DNA from 3 places in the Frankia sp. CeTa3Moorea genome. Region 3 is predicted to be linked to each of the others. Evidence: riboswitches for the same ligand, from Rfam matches in the RefSeq annotation. Region 3 holds a riboswitch; each other region holds the start of a gene.
The links. A riboswitch is a leader RNA that binds a small molecule or an ion and turns the genes downstream of it on or off. The one in region 3 is predicted to bind cobalamin.
Positions count from the first base shown of each region.

Region 1: it holds a riboswitch for cobalamin, as region 3 does, so the genes downstream of both, metE (5-methyltetrahydropteroyltriglutamate--homocysteine S-methyltransferase) here and AC08OV_RS18830 (methylenetetrahydrofolate reductase) in region 3, are expected to answer to the same signal.
Region 2: it holds a riboswitch for cobalamin, as region 3 does, so the genes downstream of both, AC08OV_RS12135 (CoA-acylating methylmalonate-semialdehyde dehydrogenase) here and AC08OV_RS18830 (methylenetetrahydrofolate reductase) in region 3, are expected to answer to the same signal.

Region 1 is NZ_CDXDOR010000056.1:16,228-21,516, forward strand. It holds gene AC08OV_RS12160 (hypothetical protein) at 1-211, opposite strand, end outside; gene AC08OV_RS12165 (hypothetical protein) at 605-928, shown strand; gene AC08OV_RS12170 (adenosylcobinamide amidohydrolase) at 1,073-1,570, shown strand; cobalamin riboswitch at 1,799-2,083, shown strand; gene metE (5-methyltetrahydropteroyltriglutamate--homocysteine S-methyltransferase) at 2,224-4,542, shown strand; gene AC08OV_RS12180 (aminotransferase class I/II-fold pyridoxal phosphate-dependent enzyme) at 4,661-5,289, shown strand, end outside.
Region 2 is NZ_CDXDOR010000056.1:6,534-11,822, reverse strand. It holds gene AC08OV_RS12145 (FecCD family ABC transporter permease) at 1-432, opposite strand, end outside; gene AC08OV_RS12140 (ABC transporter substrate-binding protein) at 435-1,742, opposite strand; cobalamin riboswitch at 1,772-1,958, opposite strand; cobalamin riboswitch at 2,164-2,350, shown strand; gene AC08OV_RS12135 (CoA-acylating methylmalonate-semialdehyde dehydrogenase) at 2,541-4,046, shown strand; gene AC08OV_RS12130 (acyl-CoA dehydrogenase family protein) at 4,056-5,198, shown strand; gene AC08OV_RS12125 (enoyl-CoA hydratase/isomerase family protein) at 5,195-5,289, shown strand, end outside.
Region 3 is NZ_CDXDOR010000127.1:4,862-10,150, reverse strand. It holds gene AC08OV_RS18840 (ribonucleoside-diphosphate reductase subunit alpha) at 1-1,572, shown strand, start outside; gene AC08OV_RS18835 (ribonucleotide-diphosphate reductase subunit beta) at 1,569-2,639, shown strand; cobalamin riboswitch at 2,751-2,940, shown strand; partial or broken gene AC08OV_RS18830 (methylenetetrahydrofolate reductase) at 3,174-3,997, shown strand; gene AC08OV_RS18825 (ATP-binding protein) at 4,091-5,289, opposite strand, start outside.

The DNA of each region.
Region 1 (5,289 bases), on a different contig from region 3:
GCCCGGCGTCGGCGAGCTCGGCCCAGACCTCGGCGCGCAGGGCCGCCGCCGTGCGCTCCAGCTCCGCGGCGTCGATCCGCCCCGCCCAGTAGGCCTCGGTCGCGGTCGTCAGCTCGCGGTGCCGCCCGGTCCGGGGGTAGCCGAGAACGGTCGTCCGGACGGTGCCCGTCCCGCTGCCCACCCGGCTGCCGTTGGTCGTGAAAGCCGACATGGTTTCCTTCCCTCGGGAAACGCATCCGGCCCGCGGCCACATCGGTACGACGCTGACCCGACGGCGGTCAGCTCGTGGCCGACGCGGCATCGTCGACCTGCCGCGCGCAAGCGCGCCCATGGCCGCTCACTACGCCACCCGCCCGCCCCCCGTGGGGACACCGAACGCCCAACGCGCGTGCGGCGCGCCAGCCGAGAGAATTGCGTAGGCTGGTACCGAATAGACAGGGGTGATCGCGGAGAGTAAGCGCTCACGGAAAGTGCTGAGCGAGGGTGCTCCGGGGTCGATTGTCACGGTCAACTTTCCGAAGGCCGCCCGCAACACAGCGTCGGTGGTGCCCACACGGCACGGCCAGCCGATACCCGGGCGGCGGGCTGGGGAAGGGCGAGCCTGATGAGTGACCGCTCTGTCCCCCGGCGGGTCGAGGTCGACGGCGCCGAGATGGTGATGCTCGAACCGCACGCCTACCAACAGCTGCGCGCACACCGCCGCCAAGCCGGCGCGCAGTCGGCCCGGATGCGCGAGCTGCGCCATCAGTTGGACCTGCTCGTCGACTATCTCGACGGCCTGACCCGCCAGGCACAGGCACTGCCTTCCTGCGCCGACTGTCCGGGCCCGGAGTGCCCAACGACTGACCTCGACTGCCCCCGACGTCTGCTCCTGACCACGCTCGCCGCACGTCCGGTCCCAGACCAGCGGCGCAGCACCGACCGGTAGCCCGGAAACTGATGCGTCACAACCCATCGGCGCCTCGTCGGCGTGAGGTGGACGGGACGTCGATGACGCGGACGGCGTGCGACGGGCCGGTCGTCTCACGCGAAGAGGCCGGGCCGCCGCGGCCTGGCCTGCGGGTACCGACGGGTGCGTCGGTACGGCGGCCGTGGTGAGCGTCGAGTCCGCTGGTACGGCGGATGCCCTCGGGGCATCGGCGGGCTCGCGGTCGGCGAGTGGGTCATCAACGCCGAGGTGGCGCAGGACTATTGCCGGGACGATCCCGCGCGCCACCTCGAGGAGATCGCCGCCGAGCTGGGGCTGCCCGCGGCGCGGTGGCGTCCCGGCACGGTCAACCTCGTCTGCCTGCTGCCCGTGCTGCTCAGCGACGCGGCCCTGGTCAACGCCGTCGTCACGGCCACCGAGGCGAAGAGCCAGGCGTTGCTGGAAGCCGGCGTTCCCGGCACCGGCACGGCGTCCGACGCCCTCGTGGTGTGCTGCCCCGCCGGCTCCGCTGGTGGACCGCCGGGAGTCGAGTACTGCGGCCCGCGCTCGCGATGGGGAGCCCGCCTGGGCCGTGCCGTCCACGCCGCCGTCGCAGGCGGCGCCGCGTGCTACGCCGCCCGATGGGCGGAGCCCTCAGCCTGACCGCCATGTCCGCCCGGCGGGTCCGAACCCAGATCAGGAGATGCTTCTGTACCGCTCCGCCGGCCGGACGGGGCGGCAGACGGCCCGCGCGCCGACGCCGCGACGGGCTGAGGACGCGGGTGCGGGAGGCTGGGCGCTCGTCGGCGAGGCCGTGAGCGAGACGACCTCACGCCACATGCCGGCTCGTGCCTCCGGCCCCCGGTGCCGTTGCTAGGCTGCTGAGCGCAGCTGGTTCGACCGCCACTCGGTGCCTCGACGAGGTAATGGGTGGTGGGAGACGTGAGAGGGAACCCGGTGGGAATCCGGGACTGCCCCGCAGCGGTGAGTGGGAACGAACACCGTCCGATGCCGCACCTGACGGGTGCGGCGGGACAGCACTGAACTCGTAGCGGCTCGACCGGCCTTGAGCTGGGCGGGCCCGGGGTTTGGGAAGCGACGGCCAGTAGGGAGCCCCGTCCGAACGGATCGGGAAGGCCCACGAGTCCGAAGACCTGCCCGCTGTGCGTGCGCGCGGTCGCGAGCACGCTTGGCTGTGACCTCGTGGGTGGGTCCGCGCCGTCGGCGCCTCTCGGTCGGACTTTCGACGACCAGTCGGGGTGCCGGTGTCGTGCTGGTCTGTTCGCGAGGTCAGGTGGACTCGCGAAGGAGAGCCCATGAGCACGACCGCACCGCTTAGTCGCGCGACGGTGTACGGGTATCCCCGGCAGGGTGCCAATCGGGAGCTGAAGAAGGCGACCGAGGCGTACTGGGCGGGCACGAGCGACGCCGAGCAGTTGCTGGCGGCCACTCGGCAGCTACGCCAGGAGCGCCTGGCCCAGCTGAGGCAGGCCGGGATCGAGGAGATCCCGAGCAACGACTTCTCGCTGTACGACCACGTGCTGGACACCGCCGTCATGCTCGGCGCCATCCCGGCGCGCCACCGTACGGCGGTCCCGGAGGTGAGCACGCCGAAGGGCAGGCTGGACCGCTACTTCGCCATGGCTCGCGGCACCGCGGACGCCGAGCCGCTGGAGATGACGAAGTGGTTCGACACCAACTACCACTACCTGGTGCCCGAGCTCGGCCCCGACACCGACTTCAGCCTGGACGCGGCCAAGCCGCTCGGTGAGTTCGCCGAGGCGAAGGACGCCGGTGTCCTCACCCGGCCGGTGCTGGTCGGCCCGGTGACGTTCCTGCTGCTGGCCAAGGCGGCTCCGGACGCGGGCGAGGGTTTCGAGCCGCTGTCGCTGCTGGACCGGATTCTGCCGCTGTACGCAGACGTGCTGCGCCAGCTGCGGGCCGCCGGGGCCGAGTGGGTCCAGCTCGACGAGCCGGCGCTGGTCCTTGACCAGCCTGCGGCGGTCCTGGAGGCGGTCAGCGGCGCCTACGCAACGCTGACCGCCGCGGCGGACCGGCCGAAGCTGTTGCTGGCCACCTACTTCGACCGGGTCGGTGACGCGCTGCCGGTGCTGCGCGACAGCGCCCTCGACGGCGTCGCGCTCGACTTCGTCGGACCGGCGTCGGCCAACCTGGCGGCCCTTGCCGCCGCCGGCGGCCTCGGCGACAAGCGACTGGTCGCCGGCGTCGTCAACGGGCACAACATCTGGGCCGCCGACCTGGCCGCCACCCTCGACACGATCGAGAGCCTGCGGGGCCTCGCCGGCCGAGTCGACGTCTCGGCCTCCTGCTCCCTGCTGCACGTCCCGCTGGATGTGGTCCTCGAGGGCGACCTGGACCCCGAGATTGCCGGCTGGCTGGCCTTCGCCCGGCAGAAGCTCGACGAGATCGTCACCCTCACCGCCGGCCTCACCTCGGGACGGGACGCCATCGCCGGCGCCCTGCAGACCAACGCCGCGCGTCTCGCCGCCCGGGCCGTGTCGCCGCTCGTGCGGGTCGAGGCGGTGCACCAGCGGGCCGCGGCCGTGACCGGCGCGGACCTGCACCGGGCGAGCCCCTACGAGAAGCGTGACCTGGTCCAGGCGGAGCGGCTGAGCCTGCCGCAGCTGCCGACGACCACTATCGGGTCGTTCCCGCAGACCGCGAGTCTGCGCCAGGCCCGGGCCGCGCTGCGCAACGGGAGCATGTCCCCGGACGGCTACGTCGAGGCGATGCGGACCGAGATCCGCAACGTGATCGCCGCCCAGGAGGAGTTCGGGCTGGACGTGCTGGTGCACGGCGAGCCCGAGCGCAACGACATGGTGCAGTACTTCGGCGAGCAGCTGACCGGGTTCCTCGCGACGACGGACGGCTGGGTGCAGTCGTACGGCTCGCGCTACGTCCGGCCGCCGATCATCCTGGGTGACGTCGTCCGTCCGGAGCCGATGACCGTCGCCTGGGCTACCTACGCCCAGAGCCTCACCGACAAGCCGGTCAAGGGCATGCTCACGGGCCCGGTCACCATGCTGGCCTGGTCGTTCGTCCGCGACGACCAGCCACGGGCCGACACCGCGCGGCAGGTCGCGCTCGCCCTGCGCGACGAGGTGGCCGACCTGGAGGCCGCGGGCATCGGGGTGATCCAGGTCGACGAGCCGGCGCTGCGCGAGACCCTCCCGCTGCGGCGCGCCGACCGGGCCGAGTACCTGGCCTGGGCAGTCGAGTCGTTCCGGCTGACCACGTCCGGGGTGCGCGACGAGACGCAGATCCACACCCACATGTGCTACGCCGAGTTCGGCGACGTGCTCCAGGCGATCGTCGACATGGACGCCGACGTGATCAGCCTGGAGGCGGCCCGCTCGAAGATGGCCATCGTCGCCGACCTCGCGCGCGCCGACTACCCGAACGAGGTCGGCCCCGGGGTGTGGGACATCCACTCGCCTCGGGTGCCCTCCGTCGAGGAGATCACCGAGCACCTGCGCGTCGCGACCGACGCCTTCCCCGCCGGGCGGCTGTGGGTCAACCCCGACTGCGGGCTCAAGACCCGTGGCTACCCCGAGGTCCGCGCGACCCTCACCAATCTGGTCACCGCGGCCCGCGAGGCCAGGACACAGCTGTAACCCGCGCCCGCGGAGATGACGAGGGCGGGGCGCGACCGCCCCCCGCCCTCGCCGTCGGGCGTCGGCCACAGCCGCGCCGGACATGCCGCCCGCAAGATCATAGACAAGTGGAGGAACCATGACGCTGCCAGCATCGTCCGTGGGGCGCGGCCTGTCGTTGAGCAGAAACTACCTGGCGGCGATGGGCACGTCGGCCGAGCCCGCCGCGCTCGCGTTCTTCACCCAGCTGGATGTGGTCGCAGCGACGGAACCGACCGTCGCGGCCGGCATCGTCCAGGAGCTGGTCGACCAGCGTTCCAACATCAAGCTCATCGCCAGCGAGAACTACGCGTCGCTGGCGGTGCAGCTCGCGCAGGGCAACCTGCTCACGGACAAGTACGCCGAGGGCATCTCGGGCAAGCGCTTCTACGCGGGCTGCGACAACGTCGACACAATCGAGACACTCGGCGCCTCGTACGCTCGCGAGCTGTTCGGGGCCGACCACGCCTACATCCAGCCGCACTCGGGCGCGGATGCCAACCTGGTGGCCTTTCTTGCGATCCTGGCCGAGCGGGTCGAGTCGCGGTTCCTGGAGAAGTTCGCCCGGAAGAACTCCGGCGAGTTCACCGCGGCGGAATGGAGCCAGCTCCGCGGCGAGCTGCACGACCAGCGGCTGCTCGGCCTGGACTACTACTCCGGAGGGCACCTCACCCACGGGTACCGCCTCAACGTGTCGTCCCGCCTCTTCGACACCCACCAGTACACGGT
Region 2 (5,289 bases), on a different contig from region 3:
GGCGGCCGCCGCCACCACCCCGAGGCGCCCGGCGCCGAGCGCGCCGGCGGCGAACGCCCCGCCGGTGCCGCCGACGCCGGCGACGACGATCGCGACGCCCAGGCTCGCGCCCGCGCTCACGCCGAGCGAGTACGGGTCGGCCAGCGGGTTGCGGAACAGGGTCTGCATCTGCAGGCCGGCGACGGCGAGCGCGGCGCCGGCCAGGGCCGCCGTCACCGCGCGCGGCAGCCGCACCTGCTCGATCACCACGGCCCACCGGGGGTCGTGCGGATCCGCCCCGGTCAGCACCCGCAGCACCTCGGGCAGCGGGACGTGCACCGAGCCGATCGCGAGGGCGAGGGCGAACAGCGCGGCGACGCCGGCCGCGAGCCCGCCGAGCCCCAGCGCGCGCCGGAGGCGCCGGCGCGCGGACGCCGGCGGCGCGGACGGCACGGTCAGCTCAGCTTCTTGTAGAAGACGAACGTGTGGCCGGGCACGAGCTCGGGGTGCAGGATCGCGACCAGGTCGGCGAGCACCAGGTCGGGCCGGGTCACGCCGCGCTCCCAGTAGTCGTTGCCGCCGCCGGGCCCGATGGCCAGGGTGTTCGTCCAGACCTGGCCGCCGGGCTGCGCCGCGGCGAGGGTGCCGTAGCGGGGGTCCTCGGCGACCGCGTCGCCGACCGTGTCCCACTCGCCGTCGGCCAGCCAGACCGGCGCGTCGCCGCCGTCGGCGAACACCGCCTCGAAGCTGAGTTCCAGGCTGCCGGTGTCGGTCTCGTCCTCCCACGGGTAGGTCGCGCCCGCGTCCGACAGCAGCTTGCCGACGTAGCTGCCGCCGGACGGCATGTACCAGGTGCCCTCGTACATCGAGCCGGGCAGCACCTTCACCGGGGTGACCCCGGCGGCGGTCGCCTTGTCCGCGATGGCGGAGTAGTCGGTCTGGATCTGGCCGAAGACCTTGGCGGCCTGCTCCTCGTCGCCGGTGAGCGCCGCCATCACCTTGATCCACTCGGCCCGGCCGAGCGGGTCGCCCTCCAGCCATTCGGCGTTGGCGACGACCGTCACGCCCGCCTTGCGGATCGTCGCGTACTCGGGCGAGTCCGTCCCGTCGGTCATCAGGACGTCGGGGGCGGCGCTGACCACCTTCTCCACGTCGATCTGGTAGTTCGGGGCGTACTCGACGACCTTGCCGGCGTCGATCTGCTCGCGCACCTCAGGGCTGGAGACCAGGCTGGCGCTGGAGACCCCGGTGAGGACGTCGACCGCGTCCAGGTCGACCAGCAGCGGTAGGTGGGTCGTCGACCCGGAGTAGAGGCTGGTGATCGGCACCTCGATCTGCGGGGCGGCGGCGAGGTCTCCGGTCAGCTCCGGTGCCGGCGCGCCGCAGCGCACCAGCACGTACGACTCCGGCTTGCCGTCCGGGTACGGCTCCTTGACCGTGAGTACCTGGTAGCTGTTGTGGTAGGTCAGCGTGACGTTCTTGGCCGCCTCGAACGTCGACTTCACCGGGAAGTAGTCGGTCTCGGCGTTGAACGACGTCACGCACCCGCGCGCGTCGAGGGCTGCGGAGCCACCGGCCTCGTCACCGTCGTCGTCCCCGCAGGCCGCCAGCGAGACCATCGCCAGCACGCCGGCCAGCACCGCAGCGACGGCGGTCCGGCGACGCGGCCGGCCGGGCCGGCGGCGTCGCGACGGCCGCGCGGGCGCGTCGGCAGCGGCTGCCGAAAGCGCGGGATCAGACTCAGCACAAGCAGGCACGCTCACGCGGACCGCCTCTCCAGCACCTCGTGGATGGGTCACTCGATGCCGTGGCCGGTCTCCTGGCTGACGGGTCGACGCCTCCAGGTCAGCCTTCCCAGGCGAACACGCCCAGTGACTTCCGCCGCACCGCGGACCAGACCCGAGACTTCCCGATCACAGTGGCGAGGGCCGCGCCGGCATCACACCGGCTTCCCGAACACCACGGCAACGCCACGCTACGCGACCGGAGCCCAACCGGGCAAGAGGCACAGATCGGCCATCGCCGCGACGACGAGCACACCGGCGGTCAGGACCGGCCCGAGCCGCCGGCGGTCCTTCCCGCCTCGGGCCAGCCCCCGCTCCGGCGGCCGGGCGGGCGGAGCCCGGGGACACGGCTGCCACGGATCGACGTCACACCGACACGGGCCGCGACTACTGGACATAGTATGGTGTCCTACTTTATGGTCCCCTACCAAGGTCCATGGTGTCAGGGAAGCCGGTGTGAATCCGGCGCGGTCCCGCCACTGTGACCGGGGAGCCGGACTCCCGTGATGCCACTGGCCGCGTGCCGGGAAGGCAGGAGTCCGCGCCGATCCGGGAGCCAGGATACCGGCCGTGGGCGACCGTGTACTTCCACGAGGATGGAGTCGGAACGCATGTCAGCCCTGCTTTTTCATGCCCCCTTCCGAGCCGCCCGGCGACATTTCGACTGATTCCCGGCGGCTTTCGCACTCCTTCTTTCTTCACATCCTTCTCCCGGCGCGCCGCGGCCGCCGGGGCGATGCAGGCTGCGCACTTTCGGAAGGTCAGGCGAAATTTCTCATGCGAGAACTCACGCATCACGTCGGCGGAAAGCCGGTCCCGGGCACCTCGGGTCGTTTCGGTGCCGTCTACGACCCGAGTACCGGGCGGGAGCAGGCGCGGGTACCACTGGCGTCGCGCGCAGAGGTGGCCGACGCCGTCGCGGCGGCGGCCGACGCCCAGCCCGGCTGGGCCCGGCTCAACCCCCAGCGCCGGGCCAGGGTGCTGGCGCGCTTCCTCGAACTGGTCCGGGCCGAGCAGGACTCGCTCGCCCGGCTGCTCGCCGCAGAGCACGGCAAGACGGTGGCCGACGCGCACGGCGACATCGAGCGCGGCCTGGAGGTGGTCGAGTTCGCCACCGGCATCCCGCACCTGCTCAAGGGCGAGTACTCGGACGCGGCCGGCACCGGCATCGACGTGTACTCGATGCGCCAGCCCCTCGGGGTCGTCGCCGGGATCACCCCGTTCAACTTCCCTGCGATGATCCCGCTCTGGAAGGCGGCACCGGCGCTGGCCTGCGGTAACGCATTCGTGCTCAAGCCGTCGGAGCGTGACCCCTCGGTGCCGCTGCGGCTGGCGGAGCTGTTCCTGGACGCCGGCCTGCCGCCGGGCGTGTTCAACGTCGTCAACGGCGACAAGGAGGCCGTGGACGCGCTGCTGACGGACCCCCGGGTCGAGGCGGTCGGCTTCGTCGGGTCGTCCGACATCGCCCAGTACGTCTACGCCACCGCCGCCGCGCACGGCAAGCGGGCGCAGTGCTTCGGCGGGGCGAAGAACCACATGGTCGTCATGCCGGACGCGGACCTCGACCACGCGGTGGAGTCCCTGGTCGGCGCCGGCTACGGGTCGGCTGGCGAGCGCTGCATGGCGATCTCGGTCGCCGTCCCGGTGGGCGAGGCGACGGCGGACGCCCTGGTCGAGCGGCTCGCCGCGCGGGTCACGGCGCTGCGGATCGGGCCGGCGCTGGACGACGCCACCGAGATCGGCCCGCTGGTCACCCCCGCGGCCGTGGCCCGGGTCCGCGACTACCTCAGCTCCGGCGTCGAGGAGGGCGCGAGCCTGGTCGTCGACGGCAGCGGCAACCCGCTCGCGGGCACCGAGCACGAGCAGGGCTTCTACCTCGGCGCGTCGCTGTTCGACCACGTCACCCCGGCGATGCGGATCTACCGGGAGGAGATCTTCGGCCCGGTGCTCTCGGTCGTGCGCGCCGCCGACTACGAGGAGGCGCTGCGGCTGCCGAACGAGCACGAGTACGGCAACGGCGTGGCGATCTTCACCAGGGATGGGGACACCGCCCGGGACTTCACCCACCGGGTGAACACCGGAATGGTCGGCGTGAACGTGCCCATCCCGGTGCCCATCGCATACCACACGTTCGGCGGCTGGAAGCGTTCCGGATTCGGCGACCTGAACCAGCACGGGCCGGACTCGATCCGTTTCTACACGAAGACGAAGACCGTCACCTCCCGCTGGCCCAGCGCCCGGGTCCGGGAACAGGCCAGCTTCGTCATCCCCACGATGAAGTGACGGCGACCGGTGGAGACGCTGTCACCTGAGCGGCGCGCGCTCCGCGAGACCGCCGGCGATTTCGCCGACGAGTTCCTCGCGCCGAACGCCGTCAAATGGGACCAGACCCAGCATTTCCCGGTGGACGTGCTGCGCCGGGCCGGCGAGATCGGCATGGGCGGGATCTGCGTCGCCGAGGACGTCGGCGGCTCCGGGCTGGGCCGCCTCGACGTGGTCCTCATCTTCGAGGAGCTGGCCGCCGGCTGCCCGTCGATCGCCGCGTACATCTCCATCCACAACATGGTCGCCTGGCTGATCGACCAGTACGGCGACGACGAGCTGCGCGCCCGGGTTCTGCCGGAGATGTGCGCGATGGCCCGGCTCGGCAGCTACTGCCTGACCGAGCCGTCGGCCGGCTCGGACGCGGCGGCGATCACCACCCGGGCCAGCCGCGACGGTGACGACTACCTGCTCGACGGCGTCAAGCAGTTCATCTCCGGCGCCGGCGTCTCCGACGTCTACGTCGTGTTCGCGCGGACCGGTGCGAGCGGACCCGCCGGCATCTCAGCGTTCGTCGTCGAGCGCGGCACCCCCGGCCTGTCGTTCGGCCCGGACGAAGGCAAGATGGGCTGGAAGGCACAGCCCACCCGCCAGGTCATGCTCGACGGCGTCCGGGTGCCGGCGGGCAACCGCCTCGGCCCCGAAGGGGCGGGCTTCCCGGCGGCGATGCGGGCGCTCGACGGCGGCCGGCTCAACATCGCCGCCTGCTCGCTGGGCGGCGCCCGGTCGGCGCTCGACCGCACCGTGCGCTACCTGGGGGAACGCCACGCGTTCGGGGCGCCGCTGGCCGACGCGCAGGCGCTGCGGTTCCGGCTCGCCGACATGGGCACTGAGGTGGCCGCGTCCCGCGCCCTGCTCTGGCAGGCCGCGGACGCGCTCGACCGCGGCGACCCGGCCGCCACCCAGCTGTGCGCGATGGCCAAGCGCTTCGTCACCGACGCCGGCTTCACCGTCGCGAACGAGGCCCTGCAACTGCACGGGGGCTACGGATACCTCACCGAGTTCGGTTTGGAGAAGATCGTGCGAGACCTGCGGGTGCACCAGATCCTCGAGGGCACCAACGAGATCATGCGGGTGATCGTGTCCCGCGCGCTGCTGGCGGACGCCCGATGACCGCTGGCGCGCTGGCCGAGGGCACCGACGAGGTGATCCGCCGGGTCGACGGCCCCGTCGGCCGGCTCACCCTCGACCGGCCCAAGGCCAT
Region 3 (5,289 bases):
AAGGGCGCGGCCTGTGTGTACCTGGAGACGTGGCATCCCGACATCGAGGAGTTCCTCGAGCTGCGGGACAACACCGGTGAGGACGCCCGGCGCACCCACAACCTGAATCTGGCGCACTGGATCCCGGACGAGTTCATGCGCCGGGTGCAGGCCGACGGGGTGTGGTCGCTGATGGATCCGGACGCGGTGCCGGAGCTGCCCGACCTGTGGGGTGAGGAGTTCGACCTGGCCTACCGGGCCGCCGAGGCCGCCGGCCGCTATGTCCGCCAGCTGCCCGCCCGTGATCTGTACGCGCGGATGATGCGGACGCTGGCGCAGACCGGCAACGGCTGGATGACGTTCAAGGACGCCGCGAACCGGACCGGCAACCAGACCGCCGAGCTGGGCAACGTCATCCACCTGTCGAACCTGTGCACCGAGATCCTCGAAGTCTCCAGCGATGACGAGATCGCGGTGTGCAACCTCGGCTCGGTCAACCTCGCCCGCCACCTCCTGCCCGCAGACCCGGCCGCCGACGCGGACGGCGACGGGGATCCAGCGGCGCGGGTTGATTGGGCGGCGCTGCGCGCGACCGTGCGCACGGCGGTGACCTTCCTCGACCGGGTGATCGACATCAACTACTACCCGACACCCGAGGCCGCGGCGAGCAACCCCCGGTGGCGGCCGGTCGGCCTCGGCGTGATGGGCCTTCAGGATGTGTTCTTTGCGCTGCGGCTGCCGTTCGACTCCCCGGCCGCCTGTGAGCTGTCGACCCGACTTGCCGAGGAGATCGCGCTCACCGCGCTGGAGCGGTCCACTGAGCTCGCCCGCGCGCACGGCCCGCACCCCGCGTTCGCGCAGACCCGGGCCGCCCGCGGGGTGCTGCATCCGGACCACTTCGACGTGACGCCGGCGCAGGTGGAGCGGTGGGCGGCGCTGCGGGCGGCGGTCGCCGCGCACGGCCTGCGTAACTGCCTGCTGGTCGCGATCGCGCCGACCGCGACGATCGCGTCGATCGTCGGCTGCTACGAGTGCATCGAGCCGCAGGTGTCCAACGTGTTCAAGCGCGAGACGCTGTCCGGCGAGTTCCTCCAGGTCAACGGCTATCTCGTCGACGAGCTCAAGTCCCGCGGCCTGTGGACGGCGCAGGTACGGGAGCGGATCAAGGCCGCCGATGGGTCCGTCCAGACGATCGACGACCTGCCAGCCGAGGTCCGCGCGCTGTTTCGCACCGCGTGGGAGCTGCCGCAGCGTGCGCTGATCGACCTGGCGGCGGCCCGGATGCCGTTTGTCGACCAGAGCCAGTCGCTGAACTTGTTCATGGCCGACCCGAGCATCGGCCGGCTGTCCTCGATGTACGCCTACGCCTGGTCAAGCGGGCTGAAGACGACCTACTACCTGCGGTCGCGGCCCGCGACCCGCATCCAGCAGGCCACCGTGCCGGCCGGCGCGGGCCGGCACGCGTCCGCGCCCACCGACTCGGGGTCGACCGCGCGCCCACCCTCGGGACCGGCGCAACCCGCGCCGACGACCGATGCCGAGGCGCTGGCCTGCTCTCTGGAGAACCCCGAGACCTGCGAGGCGTGCCAGTGACGACGACTGTCCCGCCCCAGCAGGTTCCCGCGCAGTCCGGCTCAGCGGTGGACGGGCCGCGACACCGGTCGCTGCTGCTCGACCCGGGCATGAGCCTCACCCTGCGGCCCATGCGCTACCCGGAGTTCTACGACCGCTACCGGGCGGCGATCCGCAACACCTGGACCGTGGAGGAGGTTGACCTGCACACCGACCTCGCCGACCTGCACCGTCTCAGGTCGGCCGAGCGGCATCTGGTCAACCGCCTCGTCGCGTTCTTCGCGACCGGCGACACGATCGTCGCCAACAACCTCGTGCTCAACCTCTACCGGCACCTGAACGCCCCGGAGGCGCGGCTCTACCTGTCCCGCCAACTGTTCGAGGAGGCCGTGCACGTCCAGTTCTACCTGACCCTGCTCGACACCTACCTGCCCGATCCGGACGAGCGGGCCCGCGCGTTCGCCGCCATCGAGAACATCCCGTCGATCCGCGCCAAGGCAGCGTTCTGCTTCCGCTGGATCGACTCCCTCGGCCGCCTCGACCGGCTGCGCACCCGCGCCGACCGGCGGGCCTTCCTGCTCAACCTGATCTGCTTCGCCACCTGCATCGAAGGGCTGTTCTTCTACGGCGCCTTCGCCTACGTCTACTTCCTGCGCTCCCGCGGCCTGCTGCACGGGCTCGCCTCCGGCACCAACTGGGTGTTCCGCGACGAGTCCATGCACATGGGGTTCGCCCTCGACGTGATCCGCACCGTCCGCGCCGAGGAACCCGACCTCGTCGACGCCGACTTCGAGGCCGCGGTGCGGGACATGCTCGCCGAGGCGGTCGACGCTGAAACCGTGTTCGCCGAGGACCTCCTGACCGGTGGGGTCGCCGGGATGACCGTCGCTGACATGCGCACCTACCTGGAGTACGTCGCCGACCGCCGGCTCGGTCAGCTCGGGTTCGCGCCCATGTTCGGGTCGGCCAACCCGTTCTCGTTCCTCGACCTGCAGGACGTGCAGGAGCTGTCGAACTTCTTCGAACGCCGGGTGTCGTCCTACCAGGTCGCCGTGGAGGGTTCGGTCTCCTTCGACGAGGACTTCTGACCGGTCCCGACGGTTTTCGGGAGGCTCGGGTTCCGCGCCCGGGCCTCCCGGCCATTCGACGCCGGCGTGACGGGACCGGTGAGGCGGCCTTGTCGGCGATGTGGGCCGCGCGTAGCCTGAACCGGCCGTGGTGTTCGGGAAGCCGGTGTGACGCCGGCGCGGCCCTCGCCACTGTGTTCGGGAGTCTCCGGCCGTATCCGCGTCCGCGCGGAGGTCACTGGGCTGCTTGTCGGCCTGGGAAGGCCGGTCCGGAGACGCTGTACCCGTCAGCCAGGAGACCGGCCACGGCACCGAGTGACGCTTCCACGAGGTGCTGGAGGACGATCAGCGTGAGCATGCCCGCCTGCCGGCCGGCCACCCCTGGCCGGCCCGTGTACGGCCGCGCCCAGCGTCGACCGGTCAAGGCCGCGCCCGTCCACCGCCCGTCCACGACGGTGAGAACAGGTGCCGACCATGACAGACACTGAGCTGCGCGCCGAGGTGACGACCGTGCCCAGGCAGCGGAGGTCCCCCCTTGCGGCCCGCCCCGCGACGATGAGCGAGTTCCTGTCGACCGGAACGACCTCCTACTCGTTCGAGTTCTTCCCGCCGAAGACGCCCGACGGTGAGCGGGCGCTGTGGACCGCGCTACGCGAGATCGAGGCGCTGCGGCCATCGTTCGTGTCCGTCACCTACGGCGCCGGCGGGTCGACCCGCGAGGGCACGATGCGCATCTGCGAACGGATCGCCACCGAGACGTCACTGACGCCGATCGTGCATCTCACCGCGGTCAACCACGCCCGGGCGGAGCTGCGCCGGATCGTCGGCACGGTCGCCGGTACCGGCGTCCGCAACATCCTGGCGCTGCGCGGCGACCCGCCGGGCGACCCGCTCGGCGAGTGGGTACGCCATCCCAACGGCTTCGAGCACGCGGACGAGCTGGTCACCTTCGTCCGCGGGCTCGGGAACTTCTGCGTCGGCGTCGCGGCGTTCCCGGACAAGCACCCACGCGCCGCCGACCTCGACAGCGACGCCCGCGCCCTGGCCGGCAAGTTCCGCGCCGGGGCCAGCTACGCCATCACCCAGTTCTTCTTCGACGCCGACGCCTACCTCCGGCTGGTCGAGCGGGTCGGCCGGCTGGGCTGCGACGCGCCGATCGTGCCCGGGGTGATGCCGGTGACGAACGTCGCGCAGATCACCCGGATGGCCCAGCTGTCCGGCGCCGCTTTCCCGCCAGCGCTGGCCCGCCGCCTGGAGGCGGTCGCCGACGACCCGGCGGCCGTGCGCCCGGCCTGCACTTCATCACCCTCAACCGCTCCTCGGCGACCCGGGAGGTCTACCGCAACCTCGTCGGCTCAGCTCCCCAGCCGGCGGGCTGAGCGCGACGGCTGTCACGACGAGGCGGGACCAGTCGAGCCGGGTCGCCGGCCAACGCCGGAGACCCGGCGCGAGACGGCGAGCCGGCTGCCAGATCAGGGCTGGATGACGAGCAGGAGCTCGCCGACTTCGACGGAGTCGCCGGTACTGCGGGCGAGTTCGGTGATGGTTCCGGCGGTGGGGCTGGTGACGGCGGCTTCCATCTTCATGGCCTCGACGACGGCCAGCTTGGCGCCCTTCTCGATGGTGTCGCCGACCTTGACCGCGAAGGTGACGATGCCGGGGAGGCTCGCGCCGATATGGCCGGAGTTGGTGGGGTCGGCGCGGCGGGCGGTGGCGGACGCCGAGCTGATGGACTCGTCGCGGACCCGGACGGGGCGGGGCTGGCCGTTGACCCGCAGGTAGAGGGTGCGGATACCGGCGCGGTCGGGATCGCTGATGGTTTCGAGCTCGACGATGATCTCGGCGCCGGGTTCGAGGAAGACGCTGACCGGCTCGCCGGGCAGCAGGCCGTAGAGGAAGGCCTCCGTGGGAATGACCGAGCTGTCGCCGTACTGCTCGACGGCCTTCTCGTAGTCGCGCCACGGGCCGGGGAACAGCAGCCGCGACAGGGTGGCGCGCCGGGCGTCGCCGGCGAGGTAGCCGAGCACACTGGCCGGCAGGTCGTACTTCTCCGGCTCGGTCCGTAGCGTGGCGGGGTCGATGTTCCCGGAGGCGATGAACAGCGCGAGGTCGCCGACGACCTTGCTGGTCGGCGTCACCTTGATTGGCTTGCCGAGCAGCTCGTTGGCGATCGCGTAGCACTCGGTGACCTCGGACCAGCGGTCGCCGAGCCCGAGCGCGATGGCCTGCTGGCGCAGGTTCGTCAGCTGGCCGCCCGGAATCTCGTGCCGGTAGACGGCGCCGGTCGGCGCCCGCAGGCCCGCCTCGAACGGGGCGTACAGGTCGCGGACCGCCTCCCAGTAGGCCTCCAGCGCGGACAGCGCCGCGAGCGGGATGCCGGTTGCGCGGTCGGTGTGGTCGGTCGCGGCGACGAGCGCGGACATGTTCGGCTGGCTCGTGCCGCCGGACATGGGGGCCGCGGCGGCGTCCACCGCGTCGACGCCTGCGTTCGCGGCGGCGAGCAGGGTCGCGAGCTGGCCGCCGGCCGTGTCGTGGGTGTGCAGGTGCACCGGGGTGTCGAAGCGCTCCCGCAGTGCCGTGACCAGCCGCGTCGCCGCCGGCGGGCGCAGCAGCCCGGCCATGTCCTTGATCGCCAGCACGTGTGAGCCGGCCTCGACGAGCCGCTCCGCGA